2 regions of the Diaphorobacter sp. JS3050 genome follow, and region 2 is predicted to be linked to the other one. Evidence: predicted binding sites of a transcription regulator. Region 2 holds the regulator's gene; the other holds the start of a gene.

Region 1 (10,964 bases), 1.9 Mb from region 2:
GAACGGCCCCAGGTAGGGCACGAAGCGCATCACCGCGGCCAGCGACCCCCACAGCACGGCACCGGGCACGCCGATGAGCCACAGGCCCGCCGCCATGGGAATGCCGTAGGTCACGTTGACCAGCAGTTGCATGGTCAGGTAGCGCGTGATGCGGTCGCCCGCCTCGTCCATGGCATCGGTGGCGCGGTGCAGATTGCCCCCCCACAGGCGCAGCAGGCGGTCGCGCAGGTCTACACGGTCCAGCAGGATGAAGATCACGAACACCAGCACCAGGCCCGCCTGGGTGAGCGGCCCACTGACCGCCGAGAGCGCGGCCATGAGCTGGTTGGCGGGCGACAGCACGGGCGGCTGCACCTGCACCTTTTGCACGGTCGGCGCGCGCGCGACACCCGACAAGGCGGGAGCGGCCGCCTCCACCTCGCGCTGCACGATGTCGAAGGTGCGCTTGGCGCCGTCGAACATGCCGGGCGCGCGCAACTGCTGGCGCAGGCTGCGCAGCTTCTTGCGGATGGTGTTCTGGTAGGAGGGCAGCTGCGCGCTCAGCTCGCGCGCCTCGTTACCCACGAACAGCGCCCCCACGCCCAGCACCATCAGCATGGCCATCACCACCGCGATGACCGAGGGCAGGCGCGGCAGGCCCATGCGCTTGAGCTGCGCCACCAGCGGCTCCAGCACGAAGCTCAGCAGGAACGCCAATGCCAGCGGCACCAGCAGCGTACGGCCGAAATACAGGCCCGCGACCACCAGCGCCGCGATCACCAGGCCGATCATGAACCGCAGGCTGGGCACCGTGGCGTCCATGGCCGTGGCGGTGTGCACGGTGCGCTGCGGCGGATAGCCCGAAGCGGTGGCGCCGCGCGCCGCCCCCGCATCCCTGGCCGGCCTGGAATCGGTCGGCTCCTGCGGCCCGCTGTTGCCCATGGCGTTGTCCCCTTGCATCGCTTCTCGAAGTCGTGTCCGGCGCGTATTGTCTGCTGCGCGGCCCCGCGCCCCTGTAGGCGGCAGCCGCCACAGACTGCACGCGGGCGGGCGGGCGGTTGACAGCGCACGCCGTGCACCGCGCCGCCCGTAAGGCGCTCCACACTACCGATCAATGACCTAAAATAGCCCCAGAGCGCTTGTAGCAAGCGCGACCAGCTATCAAAATAAAAGCGCCTCTGCCGCACCGCCCCGTCGGCACGCACCTACCGGTCTACCCGAACAAAACCACCGCGCCGCCGCCTTGACCGCCACCGCCACTCCCCTGATTGCCGCCGGCACCCTGCTGGGCGGCATCGGCCTGTTCCTGCTGGGCATGACCATGCTGACCGACGGGCTCAAGCTGGCGGCCGGGCGCGCGCTGGAGCGCATCCTGGCCGCCTGGACGCGCACGCCGCTGCACGGGCTGGTGACCGGGGTGGCGCTCACGGCGCTGGTGCAATCGTCCACCGCCATGACGGTGGCGGCCATCGGTTTCGTCAACGCGGGGTTGCTGGGCTTCAGCTCCGCGCTGTGGGTGGTGTTCGGCTCCAATCTGGGTTCATCGGTCACCGGCTGGCTCGTCGCGTGGCTAGGCTTTGCGGTGAAGGCCGATGCCTTCGCCCTTCCGTTCATCGGCATCGGCATGGCGCTGCAAATCACCGGCAGCGGCACGCGGCGCGGGGCGCTGGGCCAGGCGGTGGCGGGGTTCGGCGTGCTGTTCCTGGGCATCGAACTGCTGCGCCAGGGCTTCACCGGGCTGGGTCCGCAGGCGCTGCCACCGCTGTCCAGCGACCTGCCGGGCCTGGCGCTGGCAGTGCTCATCGGCCTGGGCATGACGGTGGTGCTGCAGGCCTCGTCGGCCACGCTGGCGGTGGTGCTCACGGCCGTGGCGGGCGGCTCGCTGGCGGTGGAAGTGGGCGCGGGCGTGGTCATCGGCGCCAACGTGGGCACCACGCTCACGGGCATCCTGGCCGCCATCCACGCCACTTCCAACGCGCGGCGCCTGGCGGCGGCACACGTGCTGTTCAACGTGGTGACGGCCGCGGCGGCCCTGGCGCTGCTGTCGCCCCTGCTCGCGGCCATCCATCATCTGGGCGTATGGCTCACGGGTGAGGGAGACGCAGTGACGCAGCTCGTGATCTTCCACACCGCGTTCAACCTGCTGGGCGTGCTGCTCATGTGGCCGCTGTCGGGGCCGCTTGCGCGCTTTCTGCTGGCACGCTTTCGCTCGGCGGACGAAGACGTGGCCCGTGCGCAGTTCCTGGACCACAACGTGGCCGCCGTGCCCGCGCTGGCCCTGCAGGCGCTGCGCCGCGAGATGGCGCGCGTAGGCCACCTGGCACTGCAGCTGGCGTCGGATGCCACCCGCATGGCGCCCGTCGCCCTGCCCTGGCAACCGGCCGGCGCACAGGCCGCGAGCCAGCTCACGCGCCAGTTGCAGGCGCTGGAGCAGCTACAGCAGCAGGTGGGCGCGTTTGTGAGCGACGTGAGCCGCCAGCCGCTGTCGCGCGACGTGGCCGACCAGATGCCCGAGCTGCTGCGCATTGCGGGCTACTACGACACGCTGGCGCGTGTCATGCACCAGGTGGGCCAGCAGGCGCTGCGCGTCACACACCCCGCAACGGTGGCGCCCACCACGCCCGAAGGCCACCCCCTGGCCGCACTGCCCCTGGCCTTCACCGCGGCGCTGGATTTCTTTGCCGCCGCCGATCCCAAGGCCCACGACCTGGACCAGGAGAACACCGCACACACCGTGTTCGACGCGGCGTATGAAGCCGCCAAGGCCGCCGTGCTGCGCGCGGGTGCCCAGGGCTTGCTGGAAGTGACGGCCGTGCACGAGTGGACCGGCCTGCTGGGCGACCTGCGCCGCGCCGTGGAACAGGCCCACAAGGCCGCGCAGCATCTGGCGGCCCTGCCGCGTCTCAAACCCACCCCGCCCGCCAACGGCCCGGCAAGCATTACGCCCGGTGCCGAGTGATCTGCGGAAGCAGATCAGGCAAAAGTGCCTGAAACGCCCTCGTATACTGCGCTGGCAGCTATATAAAGCATAGCAATCTGAGCACATCCGTACGGCTGCACTCCCAACGGGTGTTCCGTCATGGGCCGACGCACTGTTGCGTTATGGCACACGGCTGCGCCGCTGCGGCACAGCCGCGGCACGCCCCACCGCCCCTCCCCTCTGTCGCCGTGCTGGCACGGCGCTTGCACTGAGGCACTGCCGCCGCCGCATCGGTGGCATTCCTTCACAAGCATTCAGGAGACACCACATGAACATGGCCGAAATCGCCAGCCTTGGCATCGCCAACCCCTACAAGCAGCAGTACGGTAACTACATTGGCGGGCAGTGGGTGGCGCCCGTGGACGGGCAGTACTTCGAGAACATCTCGCCCATCAACGGCCAGAAGTTCACGGCCGTGCCGCGCTCCAACAGCAAGGACATCGACGCCGCACTGGACGCCGCGCACAAAGCCAAGGCCGCGTGGGGCCGCACCTCGACCACCGAGCGCGCCAACATCCTGAACCGCATCGCCGACCGCATGGAAGCCAACCTGCTGCAGATCGCCGTGGCCGAGACCATCGACAACGGCAAGCCGCTGCGCGAGACCATGGCGGCCGACATTCCGCTGGCCATCGACCACTTCCGCTACTTCGCCGGCGCGGTGCGCGCGCAGGAGGGCGGCATCAGCGAGATCGACGCCGACACCATCGCCTACCACTTCCATGAGCCGCTGGGCGTGGTCGGGCAGATCATTCCGTGGAACTTCCCCATCCTGATGGCGGTATGGAAGCTCGCCCCCGCGCTGGCTGCGGGCAACTGCGTGGTGCTGAAACCCGCGGAGCAGACGCCCGCCTCCATCCTGGTGCTGATGGAGATCATTGGCGACCTGCTGCCGCCGGGCGTGGTCAATGTGGTCAACGGCTTTGGCCTGGAGGCTGGCAAGCCGCTGGCCTCCAGCAACCGGATCGCAAAAATAGCCTTCACCGGCGAGACCACCACGGGGCGGCTCATCATGCAGTACGCCAGCCAGAACATCATTCCCGTGACGCTGGAGCTGGGCGGCAAGAGCCCCAACATCTTCTTCGAGGACGTGATGTCCGCCGACGACGGCTTCTTCGACAAGGCGCTGGAAGGCTTTGCGATGTTCGCGCTGAACCAGGGCGAGGTCTGCACCTGCCCCAGCCGCGCGTTGATCCAGGAATCGATCTACGAGCGCTTCATGGAGCGCGCGCTCAAGCGCGTGGCCGCCATCCAGCAGGGCCACCCGCTGGACAAGAACACCATGATCGGCGCCCAGGCCTCGCAGGAGCAACTGGAAAAGATCCTTTCTTACCTGGACCTGGGCAAGCAGGAAGGCGCCCAGTGCCTCATCGGCGGCGCGCGCAACACCGCCCTGGGCGGCGACCTGGCCGGCGGCTACTACGTGCAGCCCACGGTGTTCAAGGGCCACAACAAGATGCGCATCTTCCAGGAAGAAATCTTCGGGCCCGTGGTCTCGGTGACCACATTCAAGACCGAAGAAGAGGCGCTGGAGATCGCCAACGACACGCTCTACGGCCTGGGCGCGGGCGTGTGGAGCCGTGATGGCGCGCGCGCCTTCCGCATGGGCAAGGGTATCCAGGCCGGGCGCGTGTGGACCAACTGCTACCACCACTACCCCGCGCACGCCGCGTTTGGCGGCTACAAGCAGTCGGGCATCGGCCGTGAGAACCACAAGATGATGCTGGACCACTACCAGCAGACCAAGAACCTGCTGGTGAGCTACACCCAGCAGCCGCTGGGCTTCTTCTAAGCCCATACAGCGCCCCCACTGGCCGTCCCAGCGGGGGCGGCTGGTGCACGGGGGCTCCCCTTGCGTTCATTTGCACAGAGAAGGAGGTTTATCCCATGCCAGCCAAGACAATGAAAGCCGCCGTGGTCCGCGAGTTCGGCAAGCCGCTGACGATCGAAGAGGTGCCCGTGCCCACCCCCGCCGCCGACCAGATCCTGGTGAAGATCGAGGCCTCGGGCGTGTGCCACACCGACCTGCACGCCGCCGAGGGCGACTGGCCCGTCAAGCCCAATCCGCCCTTCATCCCGGGGCATGAGGGCGTGGGCTTCGTCGCCGCCGTGGGCGCCAACGTCAAGCATGTGAAGGAAGGCGACCGCGTGGGCGTGCCCTGGCTGCACTCGGCCTGCGGCTGTTGCACGCACTGCCTGGGCGGTTGGGAGACGCTGTGCGAGTCGCAGAGCAACACGGGGTATTCGGTCAACGGCGGTTTTGCCGACTACGCGCTGGCCGACCCCAACTACGTGGGCCACCTGCCGAAAGACCTGGGCTTCGTGGACATCGCCCCCGTGCTGTGCGCCGGCGTGACCGTGTACAAAGGCCTGAAGGTGACCGACACCAAGCCCGGCGACTGGGTGGCGATTTCCGGCATTGGCGGCCTGGGCCACATGGCCGTGCAGTACGCCCGCGCCATGGGGCTGAACGTGGCTGCGGTGGACGTGGACGACGACAAGCTCGCGCTGGCCCGCCAGCTGGGCGCCAGCGTGACGGTGAACGCGCGCGACACCGACCCGGCCGCCTTCCTGCAAAAGGAGATCGGCGGCGCGCACGGTGCGCTGGTCACGGCCGTGTCGCCCAAGGCCTTCGAGCAGGCGCTGGGCATGGTGCGGCGTGGCGGCACGGTGTCGCTCAACGGGTTGCCGCCGGGCAACTTCCCTCTGCCCATCTTCGACATGGTGCTGCGCGGCGTGACCGTGCGCGGCTCCATCGTCGGCACGCGTCTGGACCTGCAGGAGTCGCTGGACTTCGCCGCGCGCGGCCAGGTGAAGGCCACGGTGCGCACCGAGAAGCTGGAGAACATCAACGACGTGTTCGCGCGCATGCACAAGGGCCAGATCCAGGGCCGCGTGGTGCTGGACATGGCGGCCTGACGCCGCGGCACAGGCAACGCCATGACCACGCCAGCGCCGCCCGCCACCCGCGTGTCGGCCACGCCCGAGGCCACGGCGCTCATCAAGCGCCTGGTGGCCCAGCACGGGCCGCTGATGTTCCACCAGTCGGGCGGCTGCTGCGACGGCAGCGCGCCCATGTGCTTTGCCCGCGGGGAGTTCCTGCTGGGCGATGCCGACGTGCTGCTGGGCGAGATCGCCGGGCAGCCGTTCTACATGAGCCGCTCGCAGTTCGCGTACTGGGAGCACACGCACCTCCTCATCGATGCGGTGCCGGGCGGCGGGGGCATGTTCTCGCTCGAAGGGCCCACGGGCATGCGCTTTCTCACGCGCTCACGGCTGTACACCGACGAGGAATGGGCCGCCATCGAAGCGCTGGGGCCGCCGCCAACGGGCGGCCAGTGACGCTGTTCTAGAGTTGCTCTTTATTTAATAGCTACTCGCGCTGTATCGGCGGCGTTTTTCAGGTCAATTTCGGCTGAATCGCCCGCCCAACCAGCGCAAAGCGCTCCTTTTTCAGGAGCGACACGACTGCGCGCGCAGGTAGCGGTACACCGTGTTGCGCGACACGCCCAGCGCGCGCGCGGCGGCGGAGACATTGCCCGCGTGCGCATCCAGTGCCTGCTGCAGCGCATGGGCCGCCACATCGCCCAGCGGCCGCACGCTGGCCGGGGCCGGAGCCGGGGCCGCGGCGCGCGCGCCGTCCGCTGGCGGCACCGCTGGCTGAGAGAACGCCTGCGCCACCACGCGGCCCTGCTGCGCCAGCGCCTCGCATTCCTCCAGGAAGTCCTCCGGCAGGTGCGCGCACGTGATCGCGTCCGCGCCCTCGGCCAACAGCGCCGCCGTGCGCAGCACGTTGGACAGCTGGCGCAGGTTGCCCGGCCAGGGGTGGGCAGCGAACAGCGCCATCACCTCGGGCGCCACCGGTATGGGGCTGTCTGCGGCGGGAGAGTCATGCTGGGCGCGCAGCAACCGCTGCACGATCACCGCCAGGTCCGTGCGCTCGCGCAGCGCAGGCAGTCGCACTACCAGGCCGTTCAGCCGGTAGTACAGGTCGTCACGAAACTGGCCGTCGGCCATCATGGCGCGCAGGTTGCGGTGCGTGGCGCAGACCACGTTCACGTCCACCTCGATCTGCCGCGTGCTGCCCAGAGGCGCCACGCTGCGCTCCTGCAGCACGCGCAGCAGCCGCGCCTGCATGGCGAGCGGCATGTCGCCAATCTCGTCCAGGAACAGCGTGCCGCCGTGCGCCTGCACGATCTTGCCCACGCTGCCCTTGCGGCGCGCGCCGGTGAAGGCGCCCTCTTCGTAGCCGAACAGCTCGGCCTCGATCAGCGACTCGGGAATGGACGCGCAGTTCACCGCCACGAAGGGCCCCCGCGCGCGCGGGCCGTCGTTATGGATGGCACGCGCCAGCAACTCCTTGCCGGTGCCCGTCTCACCCAGGATCATCGTGGGCACGCCACGCCCCAGCAGCCGCGTGACGCGCTCGATCACCTGCGCCAGCTGGGCGTCGCCCGTGTCCAGGTAGCGCAGGCTGGACAGACCCGGAGCCGCGGCGGGCCGCGCGCGCGGCGGGGCCTCGGCCGGGACGTCCGGGCACACCGGCAGCGTGACGCCGCCGCGTGGCGCAAACTCCACCTGTGCGTGCACCGACACGCCTGCCGGCAGTTGCAGCGCAAGCAGCGTGGGCACCGAGCGGCGCGCATGCTCCAGCAGCGCGCCCATCGACAGGCCGAACAGCGAGGTGAAGGTGTGTGCCGCCAGCGCCGGTCCCGACAACCCCAGCTGGAACTGCGCGCTGCGGTTGGCCGCCAGAAAGCGCCCCTGCGGGGTGAACGCCGCCAGCCCTTCCATGAGCGTGCCCAGGAACTCGGCGCGCGCATGAAAGCGCAGGCGCACGGCATCCTCGTACACCTTGCCGAAGAGGTGGTTCTCCACCATCGCGGCGGACATGCGCACCAGCGCCAGCGTGTGGGCGCTGTGGCCGCGGCGGTCGCCGCTCACGTCCAGCGCGCCGAGGATCTGCCCCTGCGGATCCAGGATGGGAGCGCATGAACAGGTGAGGAACTGGTTGGCTTCCAGGTAATGCTGGCGCCCGTTGATCTGCACCGCATCGCCCAGGGCCAACGCCGTACCAATGGCGTTGGTGCCCTTGCTGCGCTCCGACCAGCCCGCACCGGGCTGCAGGGCCACGCGGCTGGCGCGATCCAGGAAGGCATCATCGCCCTCGGCATGCAGGATCACCCCCTGCGCGTCGGTCAGCATCACCATGCTCTGCGTGCCGCGCAGCTGCTGCGCCAGGGTTTCCATGACGGGGCGCGCATGGGCGCACAGGGCCTCGTTGCGTGCCACGGTCCAGGCCAGGGTCTGGCGGTCCAGCAGGTGCAGGTCGGCCTGCTCATGGGGCTGCAGCCCGAACGACTGCGAGCGGGCGTGGGCCTGGGCGACGACGCCTGCCGTGGTCAGCGCCAGCGCGGCACCCGCGGAAGGATGCGCGCCGGGCGTTGCGGTGCGGTGCATGGTGTCTCCTATGCAAGCTATGCGCTGCACGGCACGCGGCCAGGCGGCGCTTTGGGACCGCACGATAGCATCAACGGCCGCTGACGAGCCCAGCAACCGCGGCGGGCACGCTGGCATGGGGCTGCGCCCACGCGTGGGCCAACGCCTGCAGGGCAGTGCCTGCGTCCTGCTCCAGCTTGAGCGCCAGCAGCCCGTCGGCCCGTGTACGCCCCTGGTTGACCGCTGCCACGGGCAGGCCGGCATCGACCGCCGCCTGCACGAACCGGAAGCCCGAATACACCATGAGCGACGAGCCCACGACGAGCACCGCGTGCGAGCGTGCCAGCGCCGCGCGCGCGGCCTCCACACGCGCGCGCGGCACGCTCTCGCCAAAGAACACCACGTCGGGCTTGAGCAGGCCGTTGCCGCAATGTGCGCAGGAAGGCACATCGAAGCCGCCGAAATCAAGCCCCTCCAGATCGGCGTCCCCATCGGGCGCGGCGCCGGCCTGCAGCGCCACCCATCCAGGGTTGCGCCGCTCCAGTTCGTGTTGCAACGCCGCACGCGGCGCACGCATGCCGCAGTCCATGCACAGCACGGTGTCGATGCGCCCGTGCAGGTCCAGGGTGCGCTGGCTGCCCGCTGCGCTGTGCAGGCCGTCCACGTTCTGGGTCAACAGCAGTTCGATGCGGCCCGCCGCTTCCAGCGCAGCCAGCGCACGGTGCGCAGAACCGGGCTGGGCGCGGCCCATCACCCGCCAGCCCAACAGGCTGCGGGCCCAGTAGCGCCGGCGCGTGGCTTCATCGCCCATGAAAGCCTGGAAGGTGACGGGCTGGGGGCGCTTCCATTCACCGTTGTGGTCGCGGTAGTCGGGAATGCCCACCTCCGTACTGCAGCCCGCGCCCGTGATGACGAACAGGCGCGGATGGCGGCGCACGAAGTCAAGCAGCGCATCAACGTTGGCGGCAGCTTGCATCACAGCCCCTCAGTCCATGCCGGGCGCGATGCTCTCGGCGTAGTCGTACACCGCGCCGAGGATGGCCTCGGTGCGTTCGTCATCGGCCTCGGCACCCAGCGTGTCCAGGCGCTCGAACAGCGCGTCGAACGTCAGCCCGCCGCCCTCGCCCTCCACCAGCATGGCGACGCGGTGCGCCTCCCAGCGCTCCTGCTCCTCGGGCGAGAGCGTGTGCGGGAAGTTGCGCGCACGGTAGCGCCAGACAAGCTCGGCCAGGCGCGCGTCGTCAAAACCCAGGCGCTCGTGCGCCAGCTCTTCGCCGGGCAATGCGCGCAGACGGTTCAGGCGGCGGCGGTCCTCATTGCCCACGAAGCCCCCGTACAGGTCCTGGTCCACATCCAGCGGCCCCTCCGCAGGGCGCTGGAACACCTGGGCCCACACGGCTGTCAGGTCGGGCAACGCGCGCGCCGCGGCGGCATGCAGCGCGGCCTGTGGCAGGTCGATGCCCCAGCGCTGCGCCATGGCCGGCGTGAGTGTATTGAGGTTACCCACCACCATCGGCGACTTGTTCAGATGCACGCTCTTGAGCGGCAGGCGTGTCACGCCCTCGGGCAGGTCGGCCGCGCGCGTGAACAGGCGCGTGCGGATCTCGTCAGCGGACAGCCGGGCCAGCTCGGAGGGGTCTTGCGCCAGATCCCAGGCCAGCAGCTCATTCTTGTTGGTCGGGTGGCTGGCCAGCGGCCACATCACGGCCAGGCAGCCGCGTTCGGCGGGGAACATGCCCGAGACGTGCAGGAACGGCCGCGCCTCCTGCGCCGTGGTGGGCAGGCGCAGCTCGGCCGCCACTCGGTCCTTCTTGTGCAGGGACAGCGCGAAGTCGAACAGCCGGGGGTTGCGTGAACGGATGAGCCGCGCCAGCGCGATGGTCGCACGCACGTCCGACAGCGCGTCGTGCGCGGCCTCGTGCGCCAGGCCGTTGGCCTTGGACAGATGCTCCAGGCGGAAGCTGGGCTTGCCGTCCACCTCGGGCCACGCGATGCCCTCGGGGCGCAGCGCGTAGGTCAGGCGCACCACATCCAGCAGGTCCCAGCGGCCGCACTGGTTCTGCCACTCGCGCGCATACGGGTCCATGAGATTGCGCCAGAACATGAAGCGCGTGATCTCGTCGTCGAAACGGATGGTGTTGTAGCCCACGCCAATGGTGCCGGGCAGCGCCATCTCGGCCTCGATGCGGGCGGCGAATTCGCGCTCGGGCAAACCCTTTTCCAGGCACAGCTGGGGCGTGATACCGGTGATCAGGCACGACTGCGGATCCGGCAGATAGTCGTTGGCCGGGCGACAGTAGATCATCAGCGGCTCGCCGATCTCGTTGAGCTCGGCATCGGTGCGAACGGCGGCGAACTGTGCGGGGCGGTCGCGGCGCGTGTTGGCGCCAAAGGTTTCGTAGTCGTGCCAGAGAAAAGTGTGCATGAGGAAGAAGTTGCAGCCGGAAACAGTGCCAGGGCGAAGTATGCATGGCAGGCCGGCACAATGGCCGCATGCGTTTTCTCTTCATGCCCGACACCCTCACCCGGCGCCGCGCCGCCGCCTCCGCACTGGGCCTGGCAGCAC
Region 2 (10,964 bases):
CGGCGCGTCGCCCTTGTCCTCGCGCCAGCCGCGTTTGAACAGCGGCTCGCCCGAGGTGTCGATGTAGATCTGGGCGCGGTCGCTGGTCAGGTGCAGGTGCACGCGCACGTCGGGCCACTGCGTCTGCACGTCGGGACGCACGCCGGCCTTGGCGCGGAAGCGGTCGGCCACGGCATCCTTCACGCGCAGCGCGGCGAAGTTCAGGCTCTTGAGCGGGCTGTGCCGCGCCGTCACCTCCACCTTGAAGCTCTGGCGCGGGGTGAACCAGATCTCCCAGGCCACGTCGGCCGCGGCGGCATAGATATCGTCCTCGTTGCGGTAGGGCCGCTCGGCCAGTTGCACCAGCACGCGTTGCGCCAGGCGGCTGTGCAGGTTCAGGCGCAGCGCATCGCGCCAGGAGGCGCGCAGCAGCACGCCCGCGCGGCCCACGAGCAGGTCCTGCCCGGCCAGCCCCGTGAGGCTGTGCACCTCGTCGGCCAGATAGCCCTCCACGCCAGCGGCGCAGGGCAAAAAGAGTTGAAGCTGGTTCATTGCGGCTGTGCTGCGCGCTGCAGCAATGGCTGGAGCACGGATTCAGGAATGGGTGCGGGCTTGCGGGCCGCCCGGTCGATGAAGACGATGCCGGTCTTGCCGCGCGCGATCTCGCGCCCCTGGCTCTTCTCGGTCATCCGGAAGACGAGGTCGAAGCCGTAGAGGTTGAAATCCTGCGGCGTCATCTCCACGCGCAGCGTCTCGCCGTGGAACGCCTCGGACTTGTACTGCGCCACGATGTCGCCCACCACGGTGGACAGGCCCGCCACGTCGGCCTCGGGGTAGCCCAGCGACTTGAAGAAACGCACACGCGCCTCGGACACGAGGCTGAGCAACTGCGCGTTGTCCAGGTGCCCGCCCTGGTTGACATGGCTGATGTAGATCTGCAGCTCGGTACTGAAGCCGAAGTGCGGGGGAAGGTCAAAGACGACGCGTGCCATGGTTCAAAGTGCCTTGCGGAGGTTGGCCGGGGCGATCTTGAGCGCCTCACGGTATTTGGCCACGGTGCGGCGCGCACATTCAATGCCCTGCTCCTTGAGCATCTCGGCGATCTGGCTGTCCGACAGCGGCTTGTGCGGGTTCTCGGCCGCGATGAACTGCTTGATGAGCGCGCGCACGGCCGTACTGGAGGCGTTGCCGCCGGTTTCGGTGCCCAGCCCCGAGCCGAAGAAATACTTGAGTTCGTAGGTGCCTTGCGGCGTGGCCATGTACTTGGCGGTGGTCACGCGGCTGATGGTGGACTCGTGCAGGCCCAGTTCATCGGCAATGTCGCGCAGCACCAGCGGGCGCATGGCCAGTTCGCCATGCACGAAGAAGTTCTTCTGCCGCTCCACGATGGCGCGCGACACGCGCAGGATGGTGTCAAAACGCTGCTGGATGTTCTTGATGAACCAGCGCGCCTCCTGCAGCCGTGCCTGCAGCGCCTGGTGGCCTTCGCCACGGCCGCCGCGCAACGCACCGGCGTAGATGTCGTGCACGCGCAGACGCGGCATCACGTCCGGGTTGAGCTGCACGCTGAAGTTCTGCTGTCCGCCGCGGCCAGTTTTCTTGACGATCACGTCGGGCACGATGATGTTGCGGTCCACGTCGGCAAAGCGCCTGCCCGGACGTGGCTCCAGCCGTGCGATCAAGGCCATCGCGGCACGCGTGCGCTCTTCGCTGGTGCCGCAGGCCTGCGCCAGGCGGCGCACGTCGCGCTTGGCCAGCAGGTCCAGCGGCTGGCCGCAAATGGCCAGCGCGGCCTGGATCACGTCGGGGTCGCCCTCTTCGTCCTGGTCCATCGCGCGCAACTGCAGCGTGAGGCATTCGGCCAGTCCGCGCGCGCCCACGCCTGCGGGCTCCAGGCTTTGCAGCAGGCCCAGCGCCACGGTGAAACGGTGCACCAGTTCATCGAGTTGCTCGGGGTCTTCGGTGCCCGCCAGGCTGGCGGCCAGGTCCTGCAGCGGCTCGTCCAGGTAGCCGTCGTCGTTCAGCGATTCGATGAGGAAGCGCAGCGCGGCCATGTCCAGCTCGGACAGGCGCAGCGCCAGCGCCTGGCGGTGCAGGAAGGCCGTGAGCGACTCCTGGCTGCGGGCCAGCTCGGTGGCGTCCACCTCGTCGTCGCTCCCCGCGCCGGCACCGTTGCGCGCCGGGGCGTCGCCGCCCCACTCGCTGTCGTCGGGCGCCAGGTCTACCGAGCCGTCGCCTTCCCAGTCCGCGGGTTCGGCCGTCGTTTCGGCGGTGGAGGTTTCTGCATCATTTTGGCTTGTAGCGCTTTCCTGTCCTGCGCTGACAGCTCCTGAATAAATAGCATCTTCGGCTTCGCGGTCTTGCTCGCTCACCGGTGCATCGGCCTGGGCCAGGCCGAACTCCTCGCGCGGGGCCTCTTCCAGCGTGCGCTCCAGGAAGGGGTTCTCGTCGAGCATCTGCTCGACCTCCTGGGCCAGCTCCAGCGTGGACAGCTGCAGCAGGCGGATCGACTGCTGCAGCTGCGGTGTGAGCGCCAGGTGCTGCGAGACGCGCAGCGACAGGCCGGGCTTCATGGCCTGCAACCCACTGTCTGGTCCTGCATCGCGCCGTGGTCGCCCATCACTCTCACATGCGGAAGTGCTCGCCCAGGTACACCCGGCGCACTTCCGCGTTGTCGACGATGTCCGACGGCGTACCCTGAGCCAGCACCTGGCCGTCGCTGATGATGAAGGCGTGGTCGCAGATGCCCAGCGTCTCACGCACGTTGTGGTCGGTGATCAGCACGCCAATGCCGCGCGCCTTGAGAAAGCCAATGATGCGCTGGATCTCGATCACGGCGATCGGGTCGATGCCGGCGAAGGGCTCATCCAGCAGGATGAAGCGCGGCTGCGTGGCCAGCGCGCGCGCGATCTCCACGCGCCGGCGCTCGCCGCCCGACAGCGCCAGTGCAGGCGACTTGCGCAGGTGGTCCACGCGCAGCTCCTGCAGCAGCGCGGTCAGGCGCCGCTCCACCTCGGCGCGCGGCAGGGTGCGGCCGGCCTCGTCGGTCTGCAGCTCCAGCACCGCGCGCACGTTGTCTTCGACATTGAGCTTGCGAAAGATCGAGGCTTCCTGCGGCAGGTACGACAGGCCCAGCCGCGAGCGCCGGTGGATGGGCATGTCCGTCACGTCCTGCCCGTCGATGCTGATGCGGCCGCCGTCGCTGCGCACCAGGCCGACGATCATGTAGAACGACGTGGTCTTGCCGGCGCCGTTGGGGCCCAATAGGCCCACCACCTCGCCCTTTTGCACGACCACGGACACGTCCTTGACCACCTTGCGGCTGCCGTAGGACTTCTCCAGGTGCAGCGCCTCCAGGCGGCTGACGCCTTCGCTCATGCGCGCATCGTCCAAGGCCGCGCTCACTTTGCGCCGTCCAGGCTGGGGCTGGTACGCAGCGCGGGCGGCTCGGTGCGCACGGGCGGCGTGGCGCTGGTGCCCGAGGCAGGCTCCTTGGGCGCGAGCACCGCCCGCACCCGGCCGCCCGGCGTGCCGGCAGTGGCGCCGGCGGGCGCGGTCTTCTGCCCGTCCACGGTGAACACGTCCGTGAGGTTGTTGTAGACGATGAGGGCGCCGGCCAGCTCGTCGGTCAGTGTGGCCTCGCGGTAGCGGCGCAGCTCGGCGCGGCGGATGAGCTTCACCACGTCGGCGCGGCCGTCGTATTCGATGACCTCGCCCTCGCCCTCGACGAACTCGTCGGGCGCGCCCGGCGCGGTGTCACGTTTTTGCCGGAAAAAAGCGCGCTTGCCCGGCTCGGCCGTCACCACACCGTACTGGAAGCCGTCGGCATCCTGGCGCACCTCCAGCTGCGCGCCGCGCAGCACGATGGTGCCCTTGGTCATGACGACACGGCCGGTGAAAACGCTGGTCTGCTTGAGCTCATCGTGGCGCAGGGCATCGGCCTCGATGTTCATGGGCTTGTTGCGGTCGGCTTTTTCGGCATGCACCAGCGGCGATGCAGCCAGCGCCAGGGCCAGCGCTGCGGCGCGGGACAGGAGGAGGAAGGGCAATCGGGTTCTCATAGAGGGCACGAATCTTGCGGTCATTGTACTGACGCAAGCGCGCCGCCGCCGCAGTGGATCGCATCAACCCGTACAGGCCTGCCACCGGCTGTCATGCCGCCGCGCCAACCGGTGCGCAGGCATGAAAAAAGCGCGCCCGTAGGCGCGCTTGTCGCTGGTGGCGGCGGGGCGCTTCAGCCCTTGCGCGCTACGCCAACCAGGTGCTCCACCACCTGCAGCACGCTTTGCATGTTGCCGGCCATGGTGCCGTCGGTGTAGTAGCGGCCGGCCACTCCCATGGAGGGCACGCCTTCGACCTGGTAGCCGTCCTGCAGCTGCGACGCCTTGCGTACCTGGTTGGATACGGTGAAGGAGTTGTAGACCTCCTTGAACTTCGCCACGTCCACGCCCTGCTTGCCGATCCAGTCGAAGATCAGCTCGTCCTTGTTCAGCGGCAGGCGTTCCACGTGCACCGCGCGGAACACCTTCGCATGCAGCTCGGGCAGCTTGCCCATGCCTTCCAGCGCGTAGTAGAGCTTTTGCTGCGGCACGAAGCTCGCATTGAACGCCACGGGCACGCGGCGGATGTGCAGGTCCTTGGGCGCCGACTTGATCCAGGCCTCCAGCGAAGGCTCGAACGTATTGCAGTGCGGGCAGCTGTACCAGAAGAACTCGATAACTTCGATCTTCCCGGCAGGTGCCTCGGTTGCGACGGGCTTGCCCAGCTTGACGTAGTCCTTGCCTTCCTTGAACTGGCGGCCTTGCGCCAATGCGGGCGCCGCCAGCGGCAGGCTCAGGGCGGTGGCCGCGGAGGCGACGGTCAGAGAAAACTCACGGCGTTTCATAGGTTGGGATCACTCCTGGACAGCATGGAGGGTTGTGAGCGCCAGCGCGGGCAAAAGTTCAGCGCTGCACCCGGACCAGCGCGGACTCCACCCCCGCGCCATCGAGTTTTTCCTTCAGCGACTCGGCGTCGTCACGCTTGCCGAACGGGCCCACGCGCACGCGGAACACCGTGCGGCCGTTCTGCTCACGCTCGCTGACGCGCGCCTCCCAGCCCAGCATGGCCAGCTTGGCGCGCTGCGCATCGGCATCCTGCTGGGTGCGGAACGCGCCCGCCTGCACGAAGTACTCGAAAGGATCGGCACTGGTCGCGGGAGCGGGCGCCGCGTTGGCCTTCGCGCGGGCCAGGTCGCCCAGCGGGTCGGCCGACGTCGGTGCCGCGCCGGGCCGGCTGGCCGCCGCCCGCGGACCCGACGCAGGCTGGGCTGCGGCGGTCGCGGTGTCGGACGCGGGAACGGCAGCCGGCGCAGCGGGGCGCGCAGGGTTCTTGCCGTACAGCGGCGCGTTGGGGTCCCAGTTCTTGTTCTTCGTGGCCTCGTCCTGCTCGGACGCACGCGGCGTGCTCTTGTTCAGGAAGGGCACGGGCACCTTGGTCACATACACGGCCACGGCCAGCGCGGCTCCCAGGCCCACGACCACCCCGAGGATGAAGCCCACGATGGTGCCGCCGCGTTGCTGTTTCTTCATATCAGTGGTCACTTACATTCTGGCTGGCGCAGACACGCCCAGCACCGCCAATCCATTGTGCAATACCTGCGCTGTGGCGGCGACGAGCGCCAGCCGCGCCTGCTTGACGGTCTCGTCGTCCACCAGAATGCGTTCGGCGTCGTAATAGCTGTGGTAGGCGGCAGCCAGGTCGCGCAGGTAGAAGGTCACGTCGTGCGGCGCATTGCCGGCCGCGGCCGCGGTGAGCATCTCGGGATACTTGGCGAGCAGCAGCATCAGCGCCTGGGCCTGCGGGCCTTCCAGCGGCGACAGGTCCACATCGCGCAGCGCGGCCACGTCGTAGTCCTCGCGCCAGCCGCGCAGCACCGAGCAGATGCGCGCATGGGCGTACTGCACGTAATACACGGGGTTGTCGTTGTTCTGCGCCACGGCCAGGTCGACGTCGAAGGTGTATTCGGTGTCGGGCTTGCGCGACAGCAGGAAGAAACGCACCGCGTCCTTGCTGGTCCACTCGATCAGGTCGCGCAGCGTCACGTAACTGCCGGCGCGCTTGCTGATCTTGACCTCCTCGCCATTGCGCACCACGCGCACCATGGTATGCAGCACGTAGTCGGGGTAGCCCTGGGGGATGCCCACGTCCGCCGCCTGCAGGCCGGCGCGCACGCGCGCGATGGTGCCGTGGTGGTCCGTGCCCTGGATGTTCACCACCTTGGTGAAGCCGCGCTGGAACTTCTGGATGTGGTAGGCCACGTCAGGCACGAAGTAGGTGTACGTGCCGTCCTGCTTGCGCATGACGCGGTCCTTGTCGTCCCCGTAGTCGGTGGACTTGAGCCACAGCGCGCCGTCCTGCTCGTAGGTCTTGCCGTTGGCGACGAGGCGCTGCACGGTAGCGTCCACATGGCCGTTGGCGTAGAGGCTGGACTCCAGGTAGTACTGGTCGAACTGGAGGTTGAAGGCCTGCAGATCCTTGTCCTGCTCATTGCGCAGGTAGGCCACGGCGAACTGGCGGATGTTCTCGTAATCCTCGACATCGCCATTCGCCGTGAACGCGCGGTCATCGGCCTGGACGGTGGACTTGGCGAGGAAGGCGTCGGCGATGTCCTGGATGTAGTCGCCGTTGTAGAAATTCTTGGCCAGCGGGTTGTCCGCGTCGGTGGGCCAGCAGTCATCCCCCGGCTTGAAGCCCTTGGCGCGCAGTTGCGTGCTCTTGGTGAGGGTGTCGATCTGCACGCCCGCGTCGTTGTAATAGAACTCGCGGTGCACGCTCCAGCCCTGGGTGGCGTACAGATGGCTGATGGCGTCGCCGATGGCGGCCTGGCGGCCGTGACCGACGTGCAGCGGCCCGGTGGGGTTGGCGGAGACGAACTCCACCAGGACTTTCTCGCCGCGCGCCGGCTGGTAGCCATATTGCGCGCCTTGCGCCAGCACCTCGTGCACCACCTGCTGCTTGGCGGCGGGCTTGAGGCGGATGTTCAGAAAACCGGGGCCGGCGATCTCGATGGCCTGCACCCATTTTTGGAACGCGGGCGTGGCCTCCAGCGCGGCCTGTAGCTGTTCACCCAGTGCGCGGGGATTCTGCTTGAGGGGCTTGGCCAGCTGCATGGCGGCCGTGCACGCGAGGTCGCCATGGGCAGCGACCTTGGGAGATTCGAAGGCCGCGCGGCTGCCTGCGCCGGGCGACACCTTTTCCAGCTCGTCGGCCAGCGCCGCGAGCAATTCCTGTTTGACGGAGAGCATGGGGGCGGATTCTACGGGCCGACCCGTCATCCATTCGTGACCGCCCGGCGTTATGCTGGGTGGCCCGTGGGGCACTGCGTTGCCGACGGGCGCATTCACCTTTTCCTTTTTTGCAGGAGCATTACATGAAGAAACTGCTTCCCCTGTTGGCCGCTGCCGGCTTTGCCCTTTCGTTCGCCGCACACGCTGCGGACGCCCCCGCGACCGGCGCCTCTGCCCCCGCCAAGGCGCCCACGGCGCAGCAGACGCGCATGAAGACCTGCAATGCCGACGCCGGCGCCAAGAACCTCAAGGGCGACGAACGCAAAGCTTTCATGAAGGAGTGCCTGAGCGGCAACAAGGCGTCCACCCAGCAGGACAAGATGAAGAGCTGCAACGCGGACGCCGGTGCGAAGAACCTCAAGGGCGACGCCCGCAAGGCCTTCATGAAAGAGTGCCTGAGCGGCGCGGCCAGCTAAAGGACCGACGCACCGCACGGGCCCGCCCATCGGGCCTGCACGAGCAAACCCCGCGCGCCTGCCGCCCGCGGGGTTTCTTTTTTTGCCCTTCCCTCGGCGCTCAGCGCGTGCCCACGCCGCGTGCCAGGAAGACGGCCAACAGCGGAATCAGCGCCAGCAGATGGGCCTCGATCATCACCAGACGGCGCGTGCTGCGCACCTGGTCATCCGAGGGCAGCGCGCCGCCGGCGCGCACCGCTCGGCGCCAGCGCAGGAAGCGCATGGTCGGGACGATGGACATCAGCCCGATCACCACGAACAACGTGACCTTGGCATGCAGCAGCGGCTGCGACCAGTACCACGCTCCGCCCTTCATGCCCCACCAGGTGCGCGCCAAGCCCGTGGCCAGCACCAGCAGCGCCGAGATACCGTACAGCATGTCCACCCGCGCCAGCCGCTCGACTGCGGCCGCGTTCATCCACTCCTTGCGGCACAGCGCGGTCTCGCTGGCAAGGAAGGTGGCGGCCATGAGGAAGGCCAAGATGTGGGCATAGGCGAGCAGGGCTTCGGTGGTCACGGGTTTCCTTTCGGCAGAGGTACGCGCGGCGCGCACAGGTCAGGGGCGGCGCGCGGAGAACTCCTGCGCCACCCAATCGTCGATCAGCGTCTTTTCGTGGCGCAGCTTGTCGCCAGTATAGCGGTCCCCGCGCATCTGGAATGCCAAGCCCGGCAGCGTGCGACTGCCTTCGGCCAGGGTGCGGCCGTCGGGCGAGAGGCGCTTGAACTCCAGCGCGATGCGCGGCGGATGCACGTCGCGCACCACGCGCACCGCCTGGGCGGTGGCCCCCGCCGCGGGCTCGAATGCACCGGCGCGGCGCACGTCGGTGATGTGCACCTCCGCGCGCTCGCCCTCCGGCAAGGCTGCGGCCACGCGCTCGGCCAGGTGCTCGCACAGCGCATCCATCCAGGCACGCCGGGCCGCGGCGGGCTCGTGCGGGGTTTGCTCGCGCGCCTCGGCAAAGCCGGCCGGATCCGCGTAGGTGACACTGACCATGCCGGCCGGCACCCCGTGCGCGCGCGGCGTGGTTTCCGCGTGCCGGGCGGGCAAGGCGCAGCCGGCGACCAGGGCCAGCGCCATGACGGCCAGCATCCAGCGAGCGGCGGGCAACGCGGGGAGAACAGAAAGAACGGGAATGCGCATGAAAGCTCCTGTATGGTGGGCCGTGCGTACGGCCCCGGCATGATGGGGGCCGGGCGGGAGGAATGCCGCGGCATTGTGCCCCGCGTTCATGTCAGACAGAGGCGGGCCGTGCCCAGAATTCGGGCTGCGCGTAATGATGCTTCAGGTACTCGATCCACAGCCGCACGCGCAGCGGCAGGTGCTTGCGCTGGGGAAAGACGACATAGATGCCGTTGGGCGGCGCGGCGAACTCCTCCAGCACCGCCACCAGGCGGCCGGCCGCGATCTCGGACTCCACCTCCCAGGTGCTGCGCCAGGCGATGCCCCAGCCGCCCAGGCACCAGTCGTGCAGTACCTGGCCGTCGGAACAATCGAGGGGCCCGCCGGGCTTGAAGTGCACGACCTCGGTGGCACCAGCGCCGCCGGCCACCGGCACGCGAAACGCCCAGCCGCGCGTTTGCGAGGCATCGCTGGAGAGGGTCAGGCAGTCGTGCTGGGCCAACTCGCCCGGGTGGGTGGGCGTGCCGCGCCGCTGCAGGTACTGGGGCGTGGCCACGCACAGGCGACGGTTGTCCGCCATGCGCACGCTGACCAGGGACGAGTCGGGCAGGTCGCCCACGCGCACGGCGCAGTCGTAGCCCTCGCCTGCCAGGTCCACCACGCGGTCGCTCAGGTTCAGCGAGAGGGTCACCTCGGGGTGCAGGTCATGAAAGCGCGGCACCAGGGGCGCCACATGGCGCCGGCCAAAGCCGGCGGGCGCAGTGACGCGCAGATGCCCCGTGGCCTTCACGCCGCCGGCGGATACGCTGGCCTCGGCGTTGGCCACGTCGGACAGCAGGCGCTGGCAGTCCTCCAGAAAGGCGCTGCCCTCGTGCGTGAGCGAGATGCGCCGCGTGGTGCGCACCAGCAGCTTCACGCCCAGGTGCTCCTCCAGCGCGTCCAGGCGCCGCCCCATGATGGCCGGGGCCACGCCCTCGGCCTTGGCGGCGGCGGTGAGACTGCCCCGCGTGGCCACCGACACGAATGACTCGAACGCTTTGAGTTTGTCCATGAATACAAGCCAAATCAGGCTTCAAGCCTTATACAGCAAGCGCAAGCAGCTATCAATTTCATGAAAGCACGCACCGTACTCCCCATGCGGAGTGTGCCAACCTTTGCAAAAAAGTCATTGGTTAAGAGATATGTGCGCGATTTATTAATGGAAATATTTCCAATACAGTGGCATGCAAGGCTCCTCCATGGGCCACGGCTTTTCAATTACCGCTAGGGGGTTTCTCATGACCGCACGTACCCACGTCCACGGCCTGCAGGTGGCCAACGAACTGCACGCCTTCATCAACGAGCAGGTGCTGCCGGGCACCGGCGTCGAGCCGGCCGCCTTCTGGAAGGGCTTCGATGCCCTCGTGGCCGACCTGGCGCCCAAGAACGCGGCCCTGCTGGCCGAACGCGACCGCCTGCAAAAGGAACTGGACACCTGGCACAAGGCCAACCCGGGCCCCATCCAGGACATGGCAGGCTACCGCGCCTTCCTGAGCCAGATCGGCTACCTGGTCGAGCCCCCCAAGGGCGCGCAGGCCACCACCACCAACGTGGATGCCGAGCTGGCCATCCAGGCCGGCCCACAGCTGGTGGTGCCCATCCTGAACGCACGCTACGCCCTGAACGCCGCCAACGCGCGCTGGGGCTCGCTGTATGACGCGCTGTACGGCACCGACGTGATCGGCGAAGAAGGCGGCGCGGAGAAGGGCAAGGGCTACAACCCCGTGCGTGGCGCCAAGGTCATCGCATTCGCACGCGACTTTCTGGACCAGGCGGCCCCGCTGGCCAGCGGCTCGCACAAGGACGCCACGGCCTACAAGGTAGAGGGCGGCACGCTGGCCGTCACGCTCCAGGGCGGTGCCACCACCGGCCTGAAGAACGCGGCCCAGTTCGTGGGCTACCAGGGCAATGCGGCCGAGCCATCGTCCGTGCTGCTGGTGAACAACGGCCTGCACATCGACATCCGCGTGGACCGCAACACCCCCATCGGCAAGGGCGACGCCGCCGGCGTGGCCGACGTGGTGGTGGAAGCTGCGCTGTCCA

The links. The regulator sigma-54, encoded in region 2, starts transcription at its own class of promoters, with help from an activator protein. The targets are predictions, from matches to a motif close to TGGCANGNAANCTGCTTT.
Region 1: adh (aldehyde dehydrogenase) is a predicted target of sigma-54. The motif match lies at 3,152-3,169, and genes of this name have one in related genera.

The regions. Positions count from the first base shown of each region.
Region 1 is NZ_CP053553.1:2,232,290-2,243,253, forward strand. Features, by position in the region: gene HND92_RS10780 (AI-2E family transporter) at 1-939, opposite strand, end outside; gene HND92_RS10785 (Na/Pi cotransporter family protein) at 1,223-2,938, shown strand; gene adh (aldehyde dehydrogenase) at 3,228-4,751, shown strand; gene adhP (alcohol dehydrogenase AdhP) at 4,847-5,878, shown strand; gene HND92_RS10800 (DUF779 domain-containing protein) at 5,900-6,301, shown strand; gene HND92_RS10805 (sigma-54-dependent Fis family transcriptional regulator) at 6,413-8,419, opposite strand; gene HND92_RS10810 (NAD-dependent protein deacetylase) at 8,490-9,374, opposite strand; gene sbcB (exodeoxyribonuclease I) at 9,384-10,823, opposite strand; gene HND92_RS10820 (lytic murein transglycosylase) at 10,892-10,964, shown strand, end outside.
Region 2 is NZ_CP053553.1:361,075-372,038, reverse strand. Features, by position in the region: gene HND92_RS01775 (class I SAM-dependent RNA methyltransferase) at 1-531, opposite strand, end outside; gene HND92_RS01770 (thioesterase family protein) at 528-971, opposite strand; gene HND92_RS01765 (RNA polymerase factor sigma-54) at 975-2,552, opposite strand; gene lptB (LPS export ABC transporter ATP-binding protein) at 2,605-3,357, opposite strand; gene lptA (lipopolysaccharide transport periplasmic protein LptA) at 3,381-4,040, opposite strand; gene HND92_RS01750 (thiol:disulfide interchange protein DsbA/DsbL) at 4,214-4,864, opposite strand; gene HND92_RS01745 (SPOR domain-containing protein) at 4,923-5,549, opposite strand; gene argS (arginine--tRNA ligase) at 5,562-7,265, opposite strand; gene HND92_RS01735 (PsiF family protein) at 7,391-7,723, shown strand; gene HND92_RS01730 (DUF2214 family protein) at 7,824-8,279, opposite strand; gene HND92_RS01725 (DUF3016 domain-containing protein) at 8,319-8,903, opposite strand; gene HND92_RS01720 (LysR family transcriptional regulator) at 8,995-9,933, opposite strand; gene HND92_RS01715 (malate synthase G) at 10,160-10,964, shown strand, end outside.